3 regions of the Kocuria sp. ICS0012 genome follow, and region 2 is predicted to be linked to each of the others. Evidence: riboswitches for the same ligand, from Rfam matches in the RefSeq annotation. Region 2 holds a riboswitch; each other region holds the start of a gene.
The links. Region 2 has a riboswitch for thiamine pyrophosphate ahead of A5728_RS07570 (3-oxoacyl-ACP reductase). Riboswitches for the same ligand answer to the same signal wherever they lie in the genome.
Positions count from the first base shown of each region.

Region 1: it holds a riboswitch for thiamine pyrophosphate, as region 2 does, so the genes downstream of both, thiO (glycine oxidase ThiO) here and A5728_RS07570 (3-oxoacyl-ACP reductase) in region 2, are expected to answer to the same signal.
Region 3: it holds a riboswitch for thiamine pyrophosphate, as region 2 does, so the genes downstream of both, A5728_RS05870 (bifunctional hydroxymethylpyrimidine kinase/phosphomethylpyrimidine kinase) here and A5728_RS07570 (3-oxoacyl-ACP reductase) in region 2, are expected to answer to the same signal.

Region 1 is NZ_LZMM01000043.1:54,217-61,952, forward strand. It holds gene A5728_RS07050 (LutB/LldF family L-lactate oxidation iron-sulfur protein) at 1-931, shown strand, start outside; gene A5728_RS07055 (lactate utilization protein C) at 928-1,572, shown strand; gene moeB (molybdopterin-synthase adenylyltransferase MoeB) at 1,805-2,995, opposite strand; gene A5728_RS07065 (thiazole synthase) at 2,992-3,933, opposite strand; gene thiS (sulfur carrier protein ThiS) at 3,936-4,202, opposite strand; gene thiO (glycine oxidase ThiO) at 4,199-5,485, opposite strand; TPP riboswitch at 5,475-5,599, opposite strand; gene thiE (thiamine phosphate synthase) at 5,720-6,382, shown strand; gene A5728_RS07085 (thiol-disulfide oxidoreductase DCC family protein) at 6,548-6,988, opposite strand; gene A5728_RS07090 (PhzF family phenazine biosynthesis protein) at 6,961-7,736, opposite strand, start outside.
Region 2 is NZ_LZMM01000046.1:76,424-84,159, forward strand. It holds gene A5728_RS07550 (hypothetical protein) at 1-115, opposite strand, end outside; gene A5728_RS07555 (exodeoxyribonuclease III) at 119-925, opposite strand; gene A5728_RS07560 (phosphatidylserine/phosphatidylglycerophosphate/cardiolipin synthase family protein) at 1,341-2,600, shown strand; gene A5728_RS07565 (LLM class flavin-dependent oxidoreductase) at 2,709-4,085, opposite strand; gene A5728_RS07570 (3-oxoacyl-ACP reductase) at 4,087-4,851, opposite strand; TPP riboswitch at 4,897-5,028, opposite strand; gene nadE (ammonia-dependent NAD(+) synthetase) at 5,159-5,986, opposite strand; gene A5728_RS07580 (enoyl-CoA hydratase) at 6,135-6,917, shown strand; gene A5728_RS07585 (molybdopterin-binding protein) at 7,042-7,443, shown strand; gene modA (molybdate ABC transporter substrate-binding protein) at 7,464-7,736, shown strand, end outside.
Region 3 is NZ_LZMM01000038.1:17,176-24,911, reverse strand. It holds gene obgE (GTPase ObgE) at 1-254, opposite strand, end outside; gene rpmA (50S ribosomal protein L27) at 406-660, opposite strand; gene rplU (50S ribosomal protein L21) at 707-1,018, opposite strand; gene A5728_RS05870 (bifunctional hydroxymethylpyrimidine kinase/phosphomethylpyrimidine kinase) at 1,256-2,809, opposite strand; TPP riboswitch at 2,797-2,892, opposite strand; gene A5728_RS05865 (Rne/Rng family ribonuclease) at 2,973-6,290, opposite strand; gene A5728_RS05860 (vitamin K epoxide reductase family protein) at 6,751-7,389, shown strand; gene ndk (nucleoside-diphosphate kinase) at 7,630-7,736, opposite strand, start outside.

The sequences.
Region 1 (7,736 bases), on a different contig from region 2:
CTACCCCGGTCCCATCGGGGCGATCCTTTCGCCGCAGCTCACGGGCATCACGTCCGAGAAGAATGCCTCCCTGCCGTACGCGTCCTCCCTGTGCGGGGCGTGCTACCAGGTGTGTCCCGTGAAGATCAACATCCCCGAGATCCTCGTGCATCTGCGGGACGAGGACATCCGCGCCCAGCACGGGAAACGCCCGGACCACGCCCACCCTGCACCGGTCTCCAAGGACCCCGCGGTGGGCGGGGACGACAACTGGCGCGAGGAGAAGTCCCTGACCGCGGACGAGGGCCGGGGTGGGCAGGACACTGCCCCCCAGAAGGGCACCCTCCAGGAGCTCGGTTCTCGGGCGCGTCGCGCAGGACGCCGCATCCGAGGAGCCGTGCCTTCCCGCGGTGTGCCCACGCAGATGGACGCCATGATGAAGGGCGCTTCCTTCGTGATGTCCTCTGGTCAGCGGATGTCCTTGGCGGAGCGCGGGCTACCCATGGGCCGTGTCATCGCCGGCCGCGACCGCGCCATCGGTTGGCTGCCCGGCATGGTGGGCGGCTGGACCGCCGAGCGCGACATCCCCGAGCCCCCCAAGGAGTCCTTCCGCAACTGGTGGAAGAAGCACGAGGGGGAGACCGGGGAACGACTCGAGCGCGACGGCGTCACTGCAGCGCCGGGAACCGAGCGCACCGGTGCGGGGCCCGCGGAGGACCACCCGGCGTCGTCCGTCGAGGTGGCAACCCCCCAGGGCTCGCACGGCGAGTCCAAGGCAGCCCGGACCGAGGAGACCGCGGCCGGCACCGGCCAGGACGCCGCCACCCCGGGTGCCGGCGCGGATGCCGTGGCCGGGGCGTACAGTGCTGCCACGGGCGACCCCCACGAGGACAACATCGCACCCCGCAACGGCCACGCAGGCCGCGGGAACCAGGACGGAGAGCCGGCATGAGCGCCGACGCCAAGACCGAAATCCTCGAGCGGCTCAACGGTGCGCTCGCGGACCACCCGCGGGCACCCCACGTGCCCCGCGACTACCGGCACACCTCGGACCTCGGGCGGGACGAGATCATCGACATGCTCGAGGACCGGTTGCTGGATTACAAGGCCAACGTCTACAGGGAGACCGCGCAGACCGTGGCGCAGCGCGTCGCCACCCAGCTTGGGACCTCCGCGCGCTACGTGATCCCCGAGGGCCTCGACACCGCGTGGTTGCCTGAGGAGACCGCCGCGCGCCGGGCCATCGTGGACCCCAATGACGGTCGCAAGGCCTCCGCGCTGACCGTGCGGGACCTCAACCAGGTGGACGCCGTGGTGACCTCCTCCACGGTCTCGTGCGCGCAGACGGGCACCATCTTCCTGTCCGGGCGCCCGGACGAGGGTCGGCGCGCCATCACCCTGGTGCCGGACCACCACATCTGCATCGTGCCGCTGGACTCCGTGGTGGAGCTCATCCCGGAGGCCATGGCCCGCGTGGAGCCCACTGCGCCCACCACCATGATCTCGGGGCCCTCGGCCACCTCGGACATCGAGCTCGAACGCGTGGAGGGTGTCCACGGTCCGCGCACGCTGGACGTGATCCTGCTGGGTTGAGGCCGCGCGGTCCTGTCCCGCATACTTCGAGAAAGGTCCCCGTCGCCCGCGTTACCGCGGTGACGGGGACCTTCGCGTTCACACGTTGCTCACCAGCAGCGATCGCTCACGAGGAGCTGCCGCGCGCTACAAGCGATCAGTCAGTCCAACGGCTATCCACCACGAACCGCTGGACCTCATGGTGACACACGCGCGGAAACCGCTCCTTGAGGAGGAGCTGTGATCGAACGGGTCAGTAGCGCGGCAGCGCCGGGTCCACCCGGTCGATCCACGCGAGCACCCCGCCGTCCAGGTGCTTCACGGTGTCCTCCCGCAGGGCGTAGTCCCTGCGCAGTGCCGCGAGGGCCTGGGCGGAACGGGCACCGGCCTTGCAGTGCAGGATCACGGTGCCCTCCGCCTCATCCGGAAGAGCCGTGACACCCCGGTCCAGGACGTCCTGCAGCGGCACGTGCACGGATCCGGGGATGGCCACGAGTTTGCGCTCCCAGTCCTCGCGCACGTCCACGAGCGTGAAGGACGTCTCCCCGAGGGACCGGGCGGTCAGTAGCTCGGCCAGCTCCGGGGCGGTGACGGTCTCGTGGGGGGCGGGAGCGGCGTCGTCGTCGGAGGGCAGACCGCACGCGAGCGCCACCCGCGAGAGATCCGTGACGGGTGGGCGGTGCGGGTCCGGCAGGACCGTGAGCTCGCGCCACGTCTGGGCCAGGGCGTCTTGGATGAGGACCCTGCCGAGCAGGGGACGGCCGATGCCCGTGATGAGTTTGAGCGCCTCGGTGACCATGACCGAGCCGATCGTGGCCGGGAGCATGCCCAGCACACCGCCCTCGGCGCACGAGGGGACCTGGCCCGGCGCCGGCGCTTCCGGGAACAGGTCGCGGTACACGGGGCCGTGACCGGACCAGAACACGGAGACCTGGCCGTCGAAACGCAGGATGGAGCCCCACACCACGGGGATGCCGGTGAGTTCGGCGGCGTCCGAGACCAGGAAGCGTGTGCCGAAGTTGTCCGCGCCGTCCATGATCAGGTCGTAGCCGGAGAAGATCTCCAGGGCGTTGTCGGTGCTCAGCCGCTCGGGATGGCGGTGCACGGTGACCAGGGGGTTGAGCCGGGCCACGGCATCCGCGGCGGAATCGACCTTGGGCCGACCGATGTCGGCCATCCCATGGACCACCTGGCGTTGCAGGTTGGACACGGATACGACGTCGTCGTCGACCACGCCGATGGTCCCCACCCCGGCGGCCGCGAGGTACTGCAGCGCGGGAGCGCCGAGCCCGCCCGCGCCGATCACCAGGACGCGTGCGTTCTTGAGCCGACGCTGCCCCTCCTCGCCCAGTTGCGGCAACGTGAGGTGGCGTGAATAGCGTTCGAGTTCCTCGCGACTCAGATCGGAGGCGGGGGCCACGAGGGGTGGTAGCGGGGTGCTCATGAAACCTGCGATTCCAGCTGTGGGGTGGTGGATGAAGGCGCGGGCCAGTCCCCGCGGGGCGCGTCGGCGGTATCGATGCGCCCGGCCATGGGCGAGGACGCCACGGCGTGCGTGCGCCGCGCGATCCGCCCCGCGCCGCGGGCCAGGTGCCCCGCGAGCACGGCGTGCTTCATGGCACTCGCCATGGCCACGGGATCCTGCGCGCGGGTCACGGCGGACGCGAGCAGGACGGCGTCGGACCCGAGTTCCATGGCCAGGGCCGCCTCGGACGCCGTGCCGATCCCGGCATCCAGCACCACGGGCACGGACGCGCGGGACGCGATGAGTTCGATGTTGTGCGGGTTGAGGATCCCCAGACCCGTGCCGATGGGAGCACCGAGGGGCATCACGGCCACGGCCCCGGCGTCCTCGAGCCGCAGCGCGAGCACGGGGTCGTCGGACGTGTACGCGAAGACCTTGAAACCGCGCCGAGCGAGTTTCTCGGTCGCGTCCAGCAGCTCCACACCGTCCGGGAGCAGGGTGTCCTCGTCCGCGATGATCTCGAGCTTGACCCAGTCCGTCTCCAGCGCCTCGCGCCCCAGTTCAGCGGTCAGCAGGGCGTCCCGCGCGGTGTAGCACCCCGCGGTGTTGGGCAGCACCCGGATGTCGTTGCGGCGCAGCAACCCGTACAGGCTGTCCTGCGGTGTCCCGGCCGACGACGCCGCTGCGCCACCTCCCACGCGACCGCTCGCCCGGTTCGCCTTGCCGGATGCTTGCGCGCCCGCTGGCGAGGCGGGGCCGGGCGCGAAGCGGCGCAGGGCCACCGTGGTCAGTTCCGTCCCGGAGGCCAGCAGGGCCCGTTCGAGCATCGCGAAATCGGTGAGGCCCCCGGTGCCCATGATCAGCCGGGACGAGAGCTCCACCCCGGCCACGGTCAGGGGGGTTCCGTGCGTGGTCATGTTCAGCCTCCCTGCACCGCGGTGACGATCTCCACGGATTGACCCGCTTCCACGGGGGTCGTGGCCCACAGGGAGCGGGGGATCACGGCGTCGTCCACCGCCACGGCGATCCCCAGGGGATGGCCGTCCGCGGCGGTGCCCTCGGGTGTGATCTCGCGGCCCGTGAGGTCGACGACGGCGCTCGCGACCGTCAACCCCGGGGTCACCGCCACGGAGGAGCCGTTCACGACGGCCGTGGAGGAATTGTCTGTGGTCTCGGGCGCGATCATTCGAGTCCTCCATGCATCTGGGGATAGCTCTCGGGTGTGGTGAACGGGGCCTCGGGGGCGGGGTTCGAGTGCCGGGCCGGGTCGGTGTCGGCGAGGAACGCGGCGTCGGACTCGTGGTCCGCGAGCGGGTCCAGGACGCCGGTCACGAGCTCCGCGGCGAGCCGGGACGCCACGGGGGTCAGCAGGATGCCGTGACGGAAGTGACCCGTGCTGATCACGAGCCCGGCCACCGAGGTCTTGCCCACGTACGGCAGGTCGTCGGAGGTTCCCGGGCGGGCGCGGGCCATCATCTCCAGGACGTCGCAGTCGTCGATCGCGGGGACCACGGCGCGCGCGTCCCGCAACAGTTGGTGCACGCCACCGGCCAGTACGGATTCGCGCCCGTCCTCGCGGCTCGTGGCGCCCAGCACCAGGGTCCGGTCCTCGCGGGGGACCATGTACACGGGCCGGCCCAGGACCTGGGCGCGCACCGTGCGCGTGAGCAAATGCGATTCCCCGGGGGCCAGGGCGGTCTCGGGAACCCGCAAGCGCAGGATGTCCCCGAACACCGGGCGCAATCGGAGGTCGAGTCCCTCGGGCAGCCCGCCCATGGTGTTGGCGGTCAGCCCGGTGGCCACGACCACGGCGTCCGCGGGGATCACCTCACCGGAGTCCACCTGCACGCCCGTGGCCTGGCGGGGTTCCCTGCGGGACGTCAGCACGGTGTCCACGCGGGAGGTCAGCCACTGCGCCGGTCCGGCGTCGGGGACGTCCCCGATGGTGGTCAGGTGCGGGCAGTTCAGGGTCTCCACCAGGGCGGCCGCGAGCATCCGGGGGTCCACCTGGCGGTCGGAGACGATCCGTACCGCACCGCTCAACCGCGGCGCAAGAGCCGGTTCCAGGTGCCGGGCCTCCCGCGTGGAGATCTCCTGCACGTCCATCCCGGAGGCGATCTGGTGTGAGGCGAGGTCGGAGAGGGATTGGGCGTCCGCGGCGTCGGCGGCCACCACGAGCGTCTCCTCGGTGCGGTAGCCCGTGGGCAGGCCCGTGGCCGCGGTGACGCGCTCCACGAAGTCCGGGTACTCCGCGGCGGAGGCCCGCATGAGGGGGTAGAGGCGTTCCTGGCCGTACTGGGTCTCGGCGATCGGTGCGAGCATGCCCGCGGCCGCGCGGGTGGCGCCCCACGCCGGGCGGGGATCGACGACGGTCACGGCGGCCCCGCGGCGTCGTAGTTCGAAGGCCGTGGCCAGGCCCACGAGACCAGCTCCGGCCACGACCACGTGGTCACCGAGGTGCTCTGGCATTGTTCCTCCCTCCGGCGGCATGATCCGCATCAGGTGATCCGGTCGGCGGCTCACGCCCTCTCAGCCCGCTGCGGTGGTTGTTGCCAACGTGTGCGGACTCCCGTGGAGTTCGTCGAACGGCGACGAACGGCCCTGCCAGTCTAATCACCCCTAGCTGTGGAACGCAGGGGGACTTCGCGGCGGGCTGATCGGGCGAGGTGTCCGCGGGCGCGCGGTTCGTGCCACGATGGCCGCATGGGACACACGAGCCAGACGGGTACCGGGCGCCGCGCCGCCCTCGAGAAGGCGCGACTGTACGTGTGCGTCACGGCGCGCCGCGAGCGCGGTGACCTGCGGGAATTTCTGCACGCCGCGTACGAGGGCGGGGTGGACATCATCCAGTTGCGGGACAAATCCCTCGAGGCCGCAGCGGAGATCGAGGCCATCGAGGTGCTCGCCGACGTCGCCCGTGAGCACGGCGCACTTTTCGCCGTCAACGACCGCGCGGACGTCGCGCTGCTCACCGGCGCGGACGTGTTCCACGTGGGCCAGGGCGATCTCACCACCGCGCAGGCTCGGCGGGTCCTGGGGGACGACGTGGTGATCGGGCGGTCCTGTCACTCCCCGGCCCAGGTGGACGCCGCCGTGGCCGACGCCGGGCTCGACTACTTCTGCACCGGGCCCGTGTGGGAGACCCCCACCAAGCCGGGTCGCGCGGCCGTGGGGCTCGAGCTGCCGCGCTACGCTGCTCAGCACGCGGGGGACAAGCCCTTCTTCGCGATCGGCGGGGTCGACACCGCGCGGTTGCCGTCCGTGCTCGACACGGGTGCCTCGCGCATCGTGGTCGTGCGGGCCGTGACCGATGCGGAGGACGTCACCGCGGCGGCGCGGGCGCTGCGGGACACGCTGCCCGGGTGAGCCCCGATCTTTGAACGCGGTGGAGCGGCGGCGCCGCGGTGGGATGGCACCGCTCGGGTGGCGACGTGTTCGGTGGGGTGGTGCGCGTCGGGGCGGAGTCATGGCGCCGCAGTGTATTGCCGTCGCGCGGGTGGCACGGCTCGCTCGGTACGCGGAGCGGAACCGTTACGGGGTCCCGCACCGCCCGGGGTGCTGCTGGCACCACGGGGTGACACCGGGGAACTTCCCCCGGTGATCGGCCACCCACCGGTACACGCGGTCCTGGACCCACCGCACGGGCGGTAACCGGTAGAACGGCTCGAACACCCGGATGCCCAGGGCGGTGTCCAGGGTCACGGCCACCGCGTGCGCCCCCGAGGATCGCTCACCGGAACGGGATAGGACGGCCCACACCGACGCGTTGCCCTCCGCATTCGTCAGTCCGAACCGCTCCAGTACGCCGGGGACCTGGTAGGCGTGCAGGGCGATCCGGTCATGGCGGTCCAGTGTCCGGGCCCATCCCACGCAGCGCGTGCAGAACCCGCAGTTGCCGTCGAAGACCAGGTGCAGGGACGCGCCCTGCTCGGTGCCCCGGGGGTTCACAGCAGCACCGTCCCGTCGATGCACGCGGTGCAGTGTCCGCCCACGAACACGTGGTCCCCGTCCGACGTCACGGTCACGAGGCCGCTGCGTCCCATGAGGGTGCCCTGTCGGGCGATGTAGTTCGCGGGCGCCCGGTCCGTACGGATGAGCCACTGGGCCAGGCTCGCGTTGAGGCTTCCCGTGACGGGGTCCTCGTACCCGCCGGTGCCACCCACGAAGGCGCGGACCTCGAACTGGTGCGGGCTGCTCTGCGGGTGGGGACCCACCACGCCGATCTTGGCGCCGTGGAGAGCGGGAAGGTCGGGCTCGATCGCCAGGACGTCCTCGGCGCCAGCCAGAAGCAGCGCGGCCCAGCCGGGGCCGTTGTCAACCCACTGATGGGCGACGACCTGCTCGTCCCGCAGGCCCAGGGCCGCGGTTACGCCCCCGAGCAATTCCGGGCCCAGGTCTCCCGTGCGGTCGGTGGGTGGGGCCTCGAAGGTCAGTGCGCCGTCGTCGGACGGGCGGATCCGCACGAGGCCCGCGGCGCATTGCTGGACGATGACGTCCTTGGCACGCGCGGTGTTGCCCGCGGTGAGCCATGCGTGGGCCGAGCCCAGGGTGGGGTGACCGGCGAACGGCAGTTCACGGTCCGGGGTCCAGATGCGCAGCCGGTAGTCGGCGTCCGGGTCCGTGGGTGGGAGCACGAACGTGGTCTCGGACAGGTTGGTCCAGCGCGCGAAGCGGGCCATGGCGTCGTCGGTGAGATCGGTGCCATCCAGGACGACCGCCA
Region 2 (7,736 bases):
TGCCGGGTGCGTAGGCGGCGTCGAGATCCTGCTGGGGCACGTAGATCCGCAGCGCGAAGCGCATGGGCGGGCCCGTGATGCTGCGGTAGGCGCTGCCCACGTTGATCAGAGGCATGGCTCAGTCGATCTCGATGACGACCGGGGCGTGGTCGGACGCGCCCTTGCCCTTGCGCTCCTCGCGATCGATCCACGCGTCCTGCACACGGGCCGCGAGCGCGGGGGAGCACAGCTGGAAGTCGATGCGCATGCCTTCCTTCTTGGGGAAGCGCAGCTGCGTGTAGTCCCAGTACGTGTACACGCCCGGCCCGGGGTGGCGCTCGCGGACCACGTCCTGGAACCCGGCGTCCTCGATGAACGCGTTGAAGGCCGCGCGCTCGGGTTCGCTCACATGGGTGTACCCGCCATCGCGGAAGAGCTGGATGTCCCACACGTCCTCGTCACGCGGGGCCACGTTCCAGTCACCCACAAGTGCGATCTGGGCCTGCGGGTCCTCCTGCAGCCACTGTTCGGCGTGGCCCTCCAGGACGCGCAGCCACTCGAGCTTGTACGGCATGTGGGGGTCCTCCAGGCCGCGACCGTTGGGCACGTAGAGGGACCAGATCCGCACGCCGTCGCACGTGGCGGCGATCGCGCGCGCCTCCTGGGCGGGTTCCTGGCCGGGTTTGCCGAACGTGGGCTGACCGGGGAACGTGCGCTCCACGTCCTTGAGCCCCACGCGGGACGCGATGGCGACGCCGTTCCACTGATTCACGCCGAAATGCGCCACTTCGTAGCCCGCGAACTCGAACAGCTCCCATGGGAAGTTCTCGTCCTTGGCCTTGGTCTCCTGGATGGCCAGGACATCCACGTCCGAGCGGTCGAGCCACGCCTCGATGCGGTCGGCGCGGGCGCGGATGGAGTTCACGTTCCACGTGGCGATTCTCATGGGGTCCACCGTAGCGAGCCGCGGCCCACGCTGGGAAACCGCGGGCGGACGACGGACCGGGTTCTCGTACGAGGGACCGAGCGGATCGGTTCCGACGGTGTTGTCGCAGGCCTGCGGGGCAGCGGACTCCACGGCTTCGCCGGCCTGGTCCTGCGCCTCGTTCGCGTCCTGGCTGGCCTCGCTCGCGGTGACGTCCGGGGCCACGGATGCGGCGGCGCCCGGGTTCTGTGTGGCGGCGTCGCCCACGAGGTCGTCCTTCCACGAGGGCTTATGGGACGGGGTGGATTACCATTCGGCGGATTCCCGCCGCGTAACACCTCAGTGCCCCTGGTCGCGGGACGGGCGGTGTGAATTCCCAGGGCCGGTCCGGTCATGATCCGGGACGCGCCATGTGACGCCGCAGTAGTGTGAGGTCATGGACGCAAGGCGGGCGCTAGCCGAGATCAGAGAACGCCGTATCCTCCTGAAAGCGGCCGGTGCGGGTGCTGGTGCCCTGCTGGGGGCGCAGGCCGTGGTGATCGCCTCGCTCGCCGGGCTCGACTGGTGGAAGCATCACGGGCGTCAGCAGCGTGACGCCCCGCACCCCGGGACGTTCAACGCGCACGTGCAGGACTCGGACATCACCATCTACACGTCGGGTGAGGCGGTGTACCAGGACATGCTCGATGCCATCGACAACGCCCAGCACTCCATCCACATGGAGACGTTCATCTGGAAGAACGACGAGACGGGTCAGCGCTTCCTGGACGCGTTCAACCGGGCCGCGGATCGGGGCGTGGAGGTGTTCATCATCTACGACGGGTTCGCGAACCTCGTGATCCCGTCCTCCTTCTACGACTTCTCGGACCGGGTCCACGTGTACCGGATGCCGGTGGTGCGCCGCCCGTTCTGGAAGGGGCCCCTGCGGTTCTCGGGCTTCAACCATTCCAAGATCCTGGTGGTGGACGACAACATCGGTTTCGTGGGGGGCTACAACTTCGGTTCTCTCTATTCCCGGCAGTGGCGGGACACGCATATCCGGGAGATCGGGCCTGCGGTATGGGGGTTACGCAGCTCCATCGCGAGCGTGTGGAACGAGGACCGGGACCCGGAACACGCCATCGACTGGGTGGCGCCCAAGAATTGGGACCCGGAGGTGCGGGTCTCCGCGAACCTGCCCATCCAGCTCGTGTACCCCATCCGCGAGATGTACATGAACGCGATCAACAGGGCGCAGCACCACATCTGGGTGAACACGCCCTACTTCATCCCCGACCAGCAGATCCTGGACTGCCTCCTGGACGCGGCAGCTCGCGGGGTGGATGTGCGGATCATGGTCCCCAAGGACTCCAACCACATCCTGGCGGACTGGGTGTCCCGCGGGTTCTACGGCCAGTTGTTGGAGGGTGGGGTCACCATCTTGCTGTACGCCGCCTGCATGATCCACGCCAAGACCGCCACGATCGACGGCGAGTGGTCCACCGTGGGCACCGCCAACATCGACCGGCTCTCCCTCTCGTTCAACTACGAGACCAACGTGGAGATCGTGGACTCGGATTTCGCGGCCGAGATGGAGAAGGTCTTCCTCGCCGACAGCGAGCACTGTGAGGAGCTGTCCTCGCCCCAATGGCGCGATCGCCACCCCATGGCCCGGGTCGCCGAGACGATCCTGGTACCGCTGCGCCCGTTCCTCTGACCGGACCCTCCCGATCGGCGACCACGCCGCTGACGCCACCGACGATGCCGCCCCGCCCACCGTGCGGGGCGGCGTCGTCGTCCTGTGGCGGGGTTGCGCAGCGGGGCCTCAACCCCGCGTGAGGTGACCCCTCAGCGTGGTGGCGGTGTACGCGGTGCGGAACAGGCCGCGGCGCTGGAGTTCGGGGACCACGAGGTCCACGAAGTCGTCCAGGGAGTCCGGCTGGACGGGCGGCATGAGGTTGAAGCCGTCCGCGCCGGCGTTGTCGAACCATTCCTGCATGCGATCCGCGATGGACTCCGGGGTGCCCACCATCGTGCAGTGACCCCCGCCGGCGGCGAGGCGGCCGAGCAATTGGCGGACCGTGGGGCGCTCGGCCTCGATGATCCGCAGGATGGTGCCGTAGCGGCCCTGCGGACCGGTGAACTCCTCCAGGGGCGGCAGCGTGGGCACGGGCGCATCTAGGTCCCACTGCGCGCAGTCCTGCTCCACGAACGTGGAGAGCTGTGCGAGCGACTGCTCCACAGGGAGCAAACGGTCCACGCGGGCCTGCTTCTCGAGGGCCTCTTCGTGCGTGCGGCCCACGTACGTGACCAGACCGGGCATCACGATCACGGAACCGGGATCACGCCCGGCGCGGGCCACTTCGGCCTTCACCGCCGCGTAGTACTCCTGCGCGGCGGGCAGGTCGTAGGCCACGGCGTAGATCCCCTCTGCAAAGTCGGCCGCGAGTGCCTTGCCGGGCCCGGAGGCACCCGCTTGGAAGAGGACCGGTTCCCCCTGCGGGGAGCGCGGGACCGTGAGGGGTCCATCCACCAGGAAGTGGCGGCCCTCGTGGTGCAGGCGGTGCAGCTTGGAGGGCTCAGCCCACCGGCCCTCCGGGTCTGCGGTGACGGCGTCCTCGTCCCAGCTGGCCCACAGGGCGCGGGCCACCTCCACGAACTCGCGGGCGCGCTCGTAGCGCTCATCCTTGGTCGGCATGGCCCGGTAGCCGTGGTTGCGGGCCTCGGAGTCCCACATGGAGGTCACCACGTTCCACCCCGCTCGCCCGCCCGAGATGTGGTCCAAGGACGCGAGCATCCTGGCCGCGTGGAACGGGGTGAAGAACGTGGTGGACACCGTGCACACCAGGCCGACGCGCTCGGTGGCCCGCGCCATCGCGGACAGCGCTGTCAGGGGTTCCAGGCTCCAGCGGGGCCCGCCGGAGACGTCACCCACGCTGTGCCCGTCCGCGAAGAACACCGCGTCGAACAGACCGCGTTCGGCAGTCCGGGCGAGCTCCTCGTAGTAGGCGATGTCCGTGAGGCGGTGCACCGGGGAGCCCGGTGCGCGCCACGCGGCCTGGTGGTGGCCGGCCCCGTAGAGGAAGGCGTTGAGGTGCAGCGTCCGGGCGGGTGTCCCGGGCGGCTGGTTCACCTGGGTGGGACGGGTGGACGCCGCAGGGGCGGCGGACGGGGTCCGCGCGGTGTCGTGCGGGGCGGCCATGTCAGTCCATCACCAGTCCACCGTCGACCACGAGGTTCTGCCCGGTGACGCCGCGGGACCAGTCGGAGGCGAAGAAGAGGGCGGTGTCCGCGAACTCCTCCGGGGTGGTGACCCGACCCAAGGGCGTACCGGCGGCAATGGCGTCGAAGACTTCGGCCGGGGTAGCGGCACTCGCGTCCGTGGTGCGTAGCAGGCCACCGGAGATCATGTTCACGGTGATGCCCAGGGCCCCCAGGTCCTTGGCCGCCGTGCGGGTGAGGGAGAGAAGGGCGGCCTTGGCTGCGGTGTAGTCGTGGTAGGGGACCACGGGGTTCTGGAAGAGATTGGTGCCGATGTTGATGATGCGCCCGTGTCCGGACCGGCGCATCCCCGGGACGACCGCCTGGATCACGTTGAGTCCGCCCACGACCGCGCCGGTAAACTGCTGGGAAAGATCCTCGGCGGCGAGGTTTTCGAGCGAGGGGCGGGCGTCCCCGTTGAAGCTGAAGTCCACCAGCGCGTTGTTCACGGCCACCGTGATGGGCGCACCGAAATGGTCCTGGGCGAGTGCCACCATCTGCTGCACCTGCCCGGCATCGGTCACGTCCGCCCGAACGGCAATGACCTTGTCCTCACCGAGTTCGCGCACCAGTGAGCGGGCCCGCTCCTCGCTGGAGTGGTAGTTCACGACCACCCGGGCGCCTTCGCGGGCGAAGGCTCGGCTGAGGTGTTCACCCAGACCCCGGGCTCCCCCGGTGATCAGGACGATGGTGGTGTCGATCCGCATGCTCACTCCTGTGGCTCACGGCGAAGAACGCGGTGCGCCACCCGTGCGGTGCCACCGTGACATCCCTTCGCCAGTACTAACTGGACAGGTTCGACGGGTGTCATCTCAGCCATTGCATCCAGGGCTCCCCGGCCCGGTGGGTCGTGGGAACGTGCAGCGGCACCCCGTGTCACTGGGCCCAGTCTAAGCACAGGGGGGCCGGACCGGGGTCGCGCACGGCGCAGGCCGTCGGAGGGCATGGCCAATGCGGTTGTCCAGCGCAGTCAGGCCAGGGTCGTCCCCTTGGACATCGCGCGGACGGGGAGGATCAGCCCTCCCGCCACCACTCGTCCGCCGGGGTCACCGGGACCGTGCGCTTGTGGCGGGTGCGCAGGAACGTGCTTTCGATCTTGCGGGCCACCTCCTCGGGGACGTCCTTGCCCTCGAGGAAGTCGTCGATGTCGTCGTAGCGCAGGCCCAGCTCGTCCTCGTCCGTGCGCCCGGGGTTCTCGTCCAGGAGGTCCGCGGTGGGGACCTTGCCCACGAGTTGCTCGGAGGCCCCCAGGTACGCGAGCACCTGGCGGTTCTGCCGTTTGTTCAGCCCGCCCAGGGGCAGGACGTCCGCGCCGCCGTCGCCGAACTTGGTGAAGAACCCGGTGACCGATTCCGCCGCGTGATCCGTGCCGATCACCAGCAGGTTGTGGTCCCCGCCCACCGCGTACTGCGCCGTCATACGCACGCGGGCCTTGGTGTTACCGCGGGTGAAATCGGTGAGCTGCTCACCGGTCGCGGCACCGTAGGCGGACTCGAAACCGCGGACGGCCGGCGCGACGTCGTACGTGATGACCCGGTCCGGCTGAATGAATTCGAGCGCCGCCTGGGCGTCGGCCTCGTCGTGCTGGATCCCGTGAGGCAGCCGCATGGCCACGAACTCCGCCTCGATCTCGTCCTCGCGCAGTTTCTCGACCGCGAGCTGAGCCAGGCGCCCGGCCAAGGTGGAGTCCAAGCCGCCGCTGATCCCCAGGACGAATCCCGCGGTGTGCGTGGCCTTGAGGTAGTCGCTCAGGAAGTCGACGCGGCGTTGGGCCTCCCGCTCCGGATCGATCTGCGGAGAGACGCCGAGCTCGGCAACGATCTGTGCTTGCAATTCACGCATGCGTCCATGCTAGTGGCCGGTTCCCGCGGGGACAGGGGCCTACCGCCAGCCCGTCCCGTGGCCCGGAGGACGGAGGCCGGCGCTGGGCCCCGGTGCTGGACCCCCACGCTCGGACACGCCCCCGAGGGACCTATGAGATGCTGATCACATGAACGAGAACTCCTACGAGACCATTGAAATCCGCCGCGAGGGACGCGTGGGTGTCATCACCCTGAACCGTCCCAAGGCACTGAACGCGCTGAACGAACAGACCATGCGGGACGTGGTGGCCGCCGCGACCGAGCTGGACCGTGACTCGGGGATCGGCGCGCTGATCCTCGCAGGGTCGGAGAAGGCCTTCGCGGCCGGTGCTGACATCAAGGAGATGTCCGGCAAGTCCGCGTCCGATATGTACCACGAGGACTTCTTCGCGGGGTGGGACGCTTTCGCCCGGCTGCGCACCCCCAAGATCGCCGCGGTGGCCGGTTACGCGCTCGGCGGTGGGTGCGAGCTCGCGATGATGTGCGATCTGATCCTCGCCGCGGACACTGCAGTGTTCGGTCAGCCCGAGATCGCCCTGGGTGTGATCCCCGGGATGGGCGGCACCCAGCGCCTCACCCGCGCCGTGGGCAAGGCCAAGGCCATGGACATGATCCTCACCGGACGGCAGATGCGCGCCGAGGAAGCCGAGCGTTCCGGTTTGGTCTCCCGCGTGGTCGCAGCGGACGAGCTCATGGACACCGCCCTGGAGGTCGCCGGAAAGATCGCGGAGATGTCCAAGCCCGCGGCCCAGCACGCGGTCGAGACCGTCAATGCCGCGTACGAGTCCGGGTTGTGGGCCGGCGTCCAGCACGAGCGGCGGGTCTTCCACGGGCTGTTCTCCACCGCGGACCAGAAGGAGGGCATGTCCGCGTTCGCGGAGAAGCGTAAGGCGCGGTTCTCCCACGAATGAGCCCTGTAGGGGACGACGACGCCGCGCGGCCCGGGCCGCGCGGCGTCGTCGCGTGTCAGGTCAACACTACGCAAGTGCGGTTCAAACACGGCCGTGGTTCCGCGGATGCGGATAAACTCCTCCCATGACCCACCTCCGTATCTCCCAGGCCGCGACCTTCGTGGGCGTCAGCGACGACACCGTCCGGCGGTGGATCGAGCAGGGCACGCTCACCGGGCACAAGGATTCCGCGGGGTACGCCGTGGTGGACGGCGCCGAACTCGCGGCATACGCGCGCGACAACGCCGTGAGCCCTCAGGATCCCGCCGGGGTGAACAGTTCGGCGCGCAACCGCCTCGTGGGACTCGTGACCGCGGTGACCTCCGATCCCGTGATGTCCCAGGTGGAGCTGCAGTGCGGCCCGCACCGGATCGTCTCGCTCATGAGCACGGAAGCGGTGCGTGACCTGGGGCTGGAACCGGGGTCCGTGGCCACGGCCGTGGTGAAGTCCACCGCGGTCATCGTCGAGACCGAGGGGCGCAAGTGATGGGGCGCGCGGCGACACGCATGCGCGCCCTGGCTTGCGCGGTGAGCGCGGTGGCGCTCTCCGGGTGCGCGGGAGCGTCGGACGGGGGAGGGAACGCGGCGTCGTCGTCCGATCAGGAGACGACCCTGCGGGTGTCCGCGGCGGCCTCGCTGACCCATTCCTTCGACGAGCTCGCGCGCACGTTCGAGGCGGCGCACCCGGGGGTGAAGGTCAGCATGAACTACGGAGGCTCGTCCGGGCTCGTGCAACAGCTGACCGAGGGCGCCCCCGCGGACGTCTTCGCCTCCGCTGAC
Region 3 (7,736 bases), on a different contig from region 2:
TGGCCCTTGAAACCGTGGCGCATGTCCCCCTTGCCGGGCTCACCGTTGGGGGCCTTCTGGTGGGGTGCGTGGTGGAAACCCAACAGCGTGGTGGACTGACCGTCCACACGCAGGATCACCGAACCGCCGTCGCCGCCGTTGCCGCCGTCCGGGCCGCCCAGGGGCTTGAACTTCTCGCGCTTGACGGACACGCAGCCGTGGCCGCCGTTACCGCCCGTGGCGTGCACGATCACTCGATCTACAAAACTAGCCACGCGGCTCCTCGGTGGTAGGGGTCACCTGCTGCGAGCGGGTCGACCGGGGTCTTCTGAAAAGACTAGAGGGTGAGCGCGTGAAGCGCCCACCCTCTAGTGGTCGCCGCCACGGGGTCGTGGCGGCGGGTGGACCCAGGGGTCCGAATGAGAATTACTCGGCGGTCTGAATGTTGACCACGCGGCGACCGCGGCGGGTGCCGAATTCGACGGCGCCAGCAGCCAGGGCGAACAAGGTGTCGTCCTTGCCGCGGCCCACGTTCACGCCCGGGTGGAAGTGCGTGCCGCGCTGGCGGACGATGATCTCGCCAGCGTTAACGGACTGGCCGCCGAAGCGCTTCACACCCAAGTACTGGGCGTTGGAGTCACGGCCGTTGCGAGTGGAGCTCGCACCCTTCTTGTGTGCCATGGTGTGTGCCTACCTTCGTTGGAAACGTATGTGAGGAGCCGGATGCTCAGGCGTCGATGCCGGTGACCTTGACGGTGGTCAGTTCGGCGCGGAAGCCCTGACGCTTCTTGTAACCGGTCTTGTTCTTGTACTTCATGATCGAGATCTTGGGACCGCGCAGGTCCTCGACGATCTCGGCGGTGACCTTGACGTTGGCCAGGGTCTTGGAGTCGGAGGTGACCTTGTCCCCATCGACCAGCAGCAGCGCAGGAAGCTCTACGGTGCTGCCTGCCTCGCCGGCGACGCGGTCAAGGGTCACGAGGTCTCCGATGGAAACCTTCTCCTGGCGGCCGCCTGCGCGGACAATCGCGTACACCACTTGGGAACTCACTTCTCTCGACATCTATGGACTACGTGTGTGGGTCGGGCGTACTCCTGGAGGACTGCGAATGTCGAGACATCACGCCGCGGTGATCCGTGACCGACCGCATTCTCCGCGTGGCTATCGCATCGATTCAGGATGTTCGCCCGAGTGTGCCGCAACCTGGTGCGTGAACTGGATATGACACACACCGGCGCTCGGCACCGACACCCCAGCCTACCCGATCACCCGAAGTCATGCCAGTTGCGCCGCGGCGCGCCGCTCGCCCTCCGCCGACGTCGCCGGGGTCGTCTGCGCGAAGAAGGCCAGCTCGAGCGCGCACGCCCGGTGGAACGCGCGGCGCATGTGCTCCCGGGTGGCCGGGTCCGCGTGGGCGGCCTCCCGGTCCACGATCTCGCGCACCGACTCGGTCGCGGTCTGGAAGTCCGGATCGTCGTACGTGCTGAGCCAGTCGGCGAACGGGTGCTGCGGTCCCGCGACGCGGGCACGACGGGTGAGCTCCGCACCCACGTGGGCGTAGAGCCAGTAGCACGGCAGGATCGCGGCGGAGCCCACCGCGAAGCCGTCCTGACCCGTGCGCGCCAGCAGGAAGTCCGCGTAACTGCTCGTGACGTCACTCGGCGGCATGGGCTCCCGGTCCCCGAGCCGGGCGCGATGCAGCGCGGACTCGACCGAGACCACGGAGGCCGACGCCGCGGCGAAGTGTTCGCGCGAACGCTCGTCCGGGGCGGAGGCCGCGAGCAGGGCCAGCGCCCGGGAGTAGTACTGCAGATATTGCATGTCCTGGTCCAGGTACAGCTCGAACTCGCCTGGGTCCAGGGTGCCGTCCCCGAGGCCCCGGATGAACGCCAGGGCGGCAATGCGTTCACGCACCGGGGCGCTCTCCTCCCACAGTTCGTCGGTGAACCGGGGGCCCTCGGATTCCGCGGCGGCCGTCATCACGAACGCCGGATCCGTGACGAGGTGCTGGACGTGGTGCATGTGGTGCACGGGACCGTTGCCGTGACCCACGTGCAACTCGTCCGCGCCGCGCAGTGCACCGCGCAACCATGTGCGGGCCGTGCGGATCGCCTCGGGCCAGTCCCCGGTCCGCGCCACGACTGTGGCCACCGCGGAGGACAGCGAGCACCCGGTGCCGTGGGTGTTACGCGTGTGCACCCTGCGACCCTCGAACAACGCGGCGGGTTCGTCCTGACCGGGGAGCAACAGGGCGTCCGGGGTTGTGTCCCCGGCCAAGTGGCCACCTTTCACGAGGACCCGGGTATGGAACGCCGCCGCGACCGCGCGTCCCTGCTCGAGCGCCTCGTCCCAGGTCGCGGCCACGGGGCGCTCGGCCAGCACCGCGAGTTCCGGGAGGTTGGGGGTGATCAGATTCGCGTGGGGCAGCAGCTCCCGCAGGGCCCGTTCGGCGTCTGGACGCAGCAATCGCCCACCGGCCGTGGCGACCATGACGGGGTCGATCACGACCACGGGTGCGCGCCCCACCATGAGCCAGTCCCGGACCGTGTCGATGACCTCCACGGAGCCGAGCATCCCCACCTTGATCGCGTCCAGGGTGACGTCCCCGGCGACCGCGTCCAGCTGGTCCCGCAGGACCTGGACGGGTGGGGTGTGCACGCTCACGACGCCCCGGGTGTTCTGGGCGACCACTGCGGTGATCACACTCAGCCCGTACCCGCCCAGTGCGGCGATGGATTTCAGGTCCGCGGCGTGACCCGCCCCGCCCGTGGGATCGGTTCCGGCAATCGAGAGGACGCGGGGTATGGCGGTAGAAGGCGTGGTGTCCACGACAATCCCTTCGCTAGTACGAGCTAGATCAGGTTCGACGGGTGTGTTCTCAGCCGCAGTGCGCAGCACCCCGTGTGTGTGTCCCCGATCATGCCACAGGGGCACCCGGAATCCCGGGTGCCCCTGTGTTGCTCGCGTGGCGACGGATCCAGCCGCCGGTCACTCAGTCCTGCTTGCCGGTCATCGTGATGTCCTGAGCCTTGATGCCCACACCCACGATGGTGGGCTGGTCACCGGACGCCGCGGGGGCCACGGCCCCGGCCTCCGCGGTGAAACGGCTGACCTGCCGTTCCTGCGTGTACTCGTGGGTCTCCACGCTCGCGGTTCCGGGCGCGGCCGCCGGCGCCACGGCACGCCGCGACCCACGGCGCCGTCGGGTCGGAGCCGCCGGCGCCGCCGCCGGCCGGTTCCCGCCGGGGGACGACGCCGCCCCGGAACTCTGCTGCTGCGCGGCACTCGTCTGCCCTGCACTGGATTGCGCAGTCCCGGAGTTCGACGGCGCGTGTCCGGCGGCCGACCGCTTCGACACCGCCTCTCGCGGCTGGGACGCGGCGTCCGCATCCTGAACGGCACCCTCGGTCGAGGTTTCGTCCTCGCCCGCATCCGTGAACGCGGCGCTCAGCGAATCCAGGGACAGGGCCTCCTGGGTGCCCTCGCTCCCCCGCTGCTCAGACTGCCCGTGGGGCAGTTCGATGACCTCGCCGTGAATCGTGAGGCTCGCGGACGAGTCCCCACCGGAACGGTCCTCGGACCGGGAATCCCCGCGCGAGTCGTTCCCGGAACCGTCCCGGCCGGAACCGTCGTTCTGCACGGCGTTGTCCTCGCCCTGCTGACCGCGACCGCGGCTGCGCTTGCCGCGGCGCTTGCGGCGACGGCGCCCGCCCTCGGACTCCCCGTGGGAGTTCTCGGACGCGTGCTCCCCGCCCTGCTGACCGCGGGAGGTCTGCTGCTCCTGGGAACCGGTGTCCTCGGCCTGCCCGCCCCCGGACTGCGGTGCGGTGCCCTGGGAAGCATTCCGTGCGGCGTCGTCGGACTCGTCGTGGGAGGAGGCCGCGGCGATGTTTGCGAACGCCGTGCGGGTGGCCTCCACGCGCGCCTGGTCCGGCTCGTCCGAACCGTGGTGCTGGTTGCCGTTCCTGGGCTTGTCCTGCGCACCGTTGTGCTGCTTGTTGCGCGAACGCTTACGCTCGTGTCGAGTGCCGCGGTGGTCGGAGGGAGCCGCGCCGGAGCGGCCCTTCAAGGGGTGGTCGTGGACCACGACGCCGCGGCCCGCGCATTCCTCGCACGGCTCGGAGAAGACCTCGAGCAACCCCGTACCCATGCGCTTGCGCGTCATCTGCACGAGACCCAGGGAGGTCACTTCGGCCACCTGGTGCTTCGTGCGGTCCCGGCCCAGGCACTCCACGAGCCGGCGCAGTACGAGATCGCGGTTGGACTCCAGAACCATGTCGATGAAGTCCACCACGATGATCCCGCCGATATCCCGCAACCGCAGTTGCCGCACGATCTCCTCGGCGGCTTCGAGGTTGTTCTTGGTCACGGTCTCCTCGAGGTTGCCCCCGGAGCCCGTGAACTTGCCGGTGTTGACGTCCACCACGGTCATGGCCTCGGTGCGGTCGATCACGAGCGATCCGCCGGAGGGCAGGAAGACCTTGCGCTCGAGGGCCTTCTGGATCTGCTCCTCCACGCGCATGTGCTCGAAGAGGTCGTCATCGCCGGTCCAGCGCTCGAGGCGGTCCAGCAGGTCGGGCGCCACGTAGGTCACGTAAGCCTCGATGTTGTCCCACGCCTGCTCGCCCTGGACCACCATGGCGGTGAAATCCTCGTTGAAGACGTCCCGCACGGTCTTGATGGTCAGGTCCGGTTCCGCGTACAGCATCTCCGGGGCCAGCGTCTTGGTGGACTTGGCCTTGTCCTGGATCTGCTCCCACTGCGAGCGCAGCCGGTTGATGTCGTTGGTCAGCTCGGTCTCGGAGGCACCCTCCGCCGCAGTGCGCACGATCACGCCCGCGCCCTCCGGCAACCGGTCCTTGAGGATCTTCTTCAGCCGCTGGCGCTCCACGTCCGGGAGCTTGCGGGAGATCCCCGTCATGGAACCGCCCGGGACGTAGACGAGGTAGCGACCGGGCAGGGACACCTGGCTCGTGAGCCGAGCACCTTTGTGCCCCACGGGGTCCTTGGTGACCTGCACGAGCACGGTGTCCCCGGACTTCAGGGCGTTCTCGATCTTGCGGGGCTTGCTGCCCAGCTCGGCGGCGTCCCAGTCCACCTCACCGGCGTAGAGCACGGCGTTGCGGCCGCGGCCGATGTCCACGAAGGCGGCCTCCATGGACGGCAGCACGTTCTGCACCTTGCCCACGTACACGTTGCCGATCAGCGAGTCCTGCTGGGTGTGCGAGACGAAGTGCTCAGCAAGGATCCCGTCCTCGAGCACACCGATCTGGATCCGGTCGTCCTTCTGTCGCACGAGCATCTTGCGCTCCACGGATTCGCGCCGGGCCAGGAACTCGGCCTCGGTGATCACGTGGCGGCGGCGGCCGAACTGCCGGGACTCACGACGACGCTGACGCTTGGCCTCGAGCCGCGTGGAGCCCTTGACCCCGGTCACCTCGTCGCTGCCCGTGCCCTCACCGGCACCGCGCGGGGCGCGGACCCGGGTCACCGAGCCGTCGGACTCGTCCACGAGTTCCATGTCCTCGTCACCGCGACGCCGCCGGCGACGCCGCTTGCTCGTGACCTCGCCGGACTTGTCGTCCTCGCTGTCCACGTCATTGCGCGCGGCCCGCTCGGCCTCGCGCTGGGCGTCGCGTTCCTTGGCAGCCTCGCGCAGTCGGGCAGCCTGCTCCTCGGCGGCACGGCGGATCTCGTCCGGGTCCGGGGCATGGAACATGAGGGAGGCACCGGGACCGAAGGCCCCGAAGTTCTCCTGGGTGCTGGGCTGGTCGTTCGCGGACTCCTCGACCTGTACAGTCTGCGCGTCCGTCTGTTCCGAGGTGTCGGTCTGCTCGTCGCTCGCCTCGGCCGAGCCGGTTCCTTCGCCGGCCTGCGTCGTCTGCTCGGGCCCGTCGGCGCGCAGAGCGGCCTGCTCATCCGTCTCGCGGGCGCTCTCAGCGGCGTCACCGGCTGCGTCCTCGACATCGAGCGCGATCTCGTCCTCGATACTCTCCGCGGGCTGCTCGGCCTCGGGGATCTCGGCCACTGGGATCTCGCGCGCGGGCGTGTGCGCAACGCCAGCATCGTCGGAAGCGGTGGCCGCGGAATCGGACGTCCCCGGATCCTCGGCGGACGCGTCGGTCGTCGCGGGTTGCCCGGTAGCGGTGTCGGCGGGCACGGCGGCGTCGGGCTCGGAATGGGGAACGGCGGCGTCGTCGGCCGGTGCATCAGGCGTGACGGCGGGGTCGGTGGTGGTGCTGTCCTCGACGGGGGTGGTGGCGGCAGTCTCGAGGGGTGACTGTTCCGCGTTGTCCTTCTCAGGTTCCATGTGAAGTTGTGCTCCTGCTCGGGACACCGCCCGCACCCGGGCCCGAGGTGTGCTCGGTCGGTCGAGCCGGTGTTTGCCACGCGGCCGCCGGAAGTCAAAGTCGTACTCGCGGGCGCGGCGTGTGTCACGCGCACTGTCCGCGAGCCGGTGGATGCCCGAGTCGCTGGGTCCGTGGGGACCGCGAACTTGCCCCGCTCCGGACGCGCTCGATCCTGTGAGAGCGCGGGTCCGTACCGAGGGAGATCGGTGTTCCTGCCGGGCCGGTTCCTCACGTGCGGCTGAGGCCCGACCATTGGCAGTATCTCACAGTCACCCCGGGCCGGGGCACATTCCGGGTGGTCCGGACCACATTCCACCGGCCGGACCACAGCGCGTGTACGGGGTGTGTGCCGGCGTCACCCGCCGCCACGGGCGGCCCGCGCCCGGTGGGTCGTCATGCGCATGGTCTACGATCGGGCGCGTGAGCCCAACTTCCGCGACCACCCCCCTGACCGACCGGACACCCGAGACGACTCCGGCGCACGCCACCCGTTCGGACCGCGCGTGGGCCGTGCTCGCGGTGATCTTCTCGATCGTGGGTTTCGCCGCATCGGCCGTGCTCGTGGCGGAACGGCTCGCGATCTACAAGGACGCGGGACACCGCACGAGCTGCGACATCAACGCGTGGCTCTCGTGCGGCACGGTCATGCGCACCCCGCAGGCGGAGCTCTTCGGCTTCCCCAACCCGTTCATCGGGATCGTGGCGTACGCCGTGGTGATCGCCGTGGCCGTGGGCGTACTCGCCGGCGCACGCTACGCCAGCTGGTTCTGGTGGTTGCTGTGGCTGGGGATCGCCGCTGGCTCGGTGTTCACCCTGTGGCTATGGTGGCAGACCACTTTCCACATCAACGCCCTGTGCCTGTACTGCATGATCGTGTGGTGCGCCCAGACCCTGTTGCTCGCGCATACGACGGCGCGGATGCGCCGCGCCGGCCTGATCGGTTCCTCGCGTGGCACCGCCGCCGGTTCCGCCGCGTGGGCGTGGCTCCTGGGCATCGGGGTGCTCGTGATCGTCTTCGGGATCATCGCGGTGCGCTTCTCGACCGCGATCTTCGCCTGAGCCGTTCACCGACGCCGCGCTCAGACGGCGTGCGCCTCGAACACCATGATGGGGTGCGTGCCGTCGAATGGCGTCCGCTGCCAGTCGCCCCGAACCGCGTCGACCTCGAACCCGGCGCGCCGTCACTGATCGGTCAGGATGCCGCGGTCACGAAAGGCCTGGTCCGGCCCGTCGGGGTTGGCCCCGTCGTACAGGTCGACGATCCGCGGGTCGTAGTCGGTCATGGATCCCGCGTTCAGCTCAGCTGAACCAGATGCCGATCTCCCGCTCGGCGGACTCGGGTGAATCGGAGCCGTGCACGAGGTTCTTCTGCACCTTCTCGCCCCAGTCCCGACCCAAATCGCCGC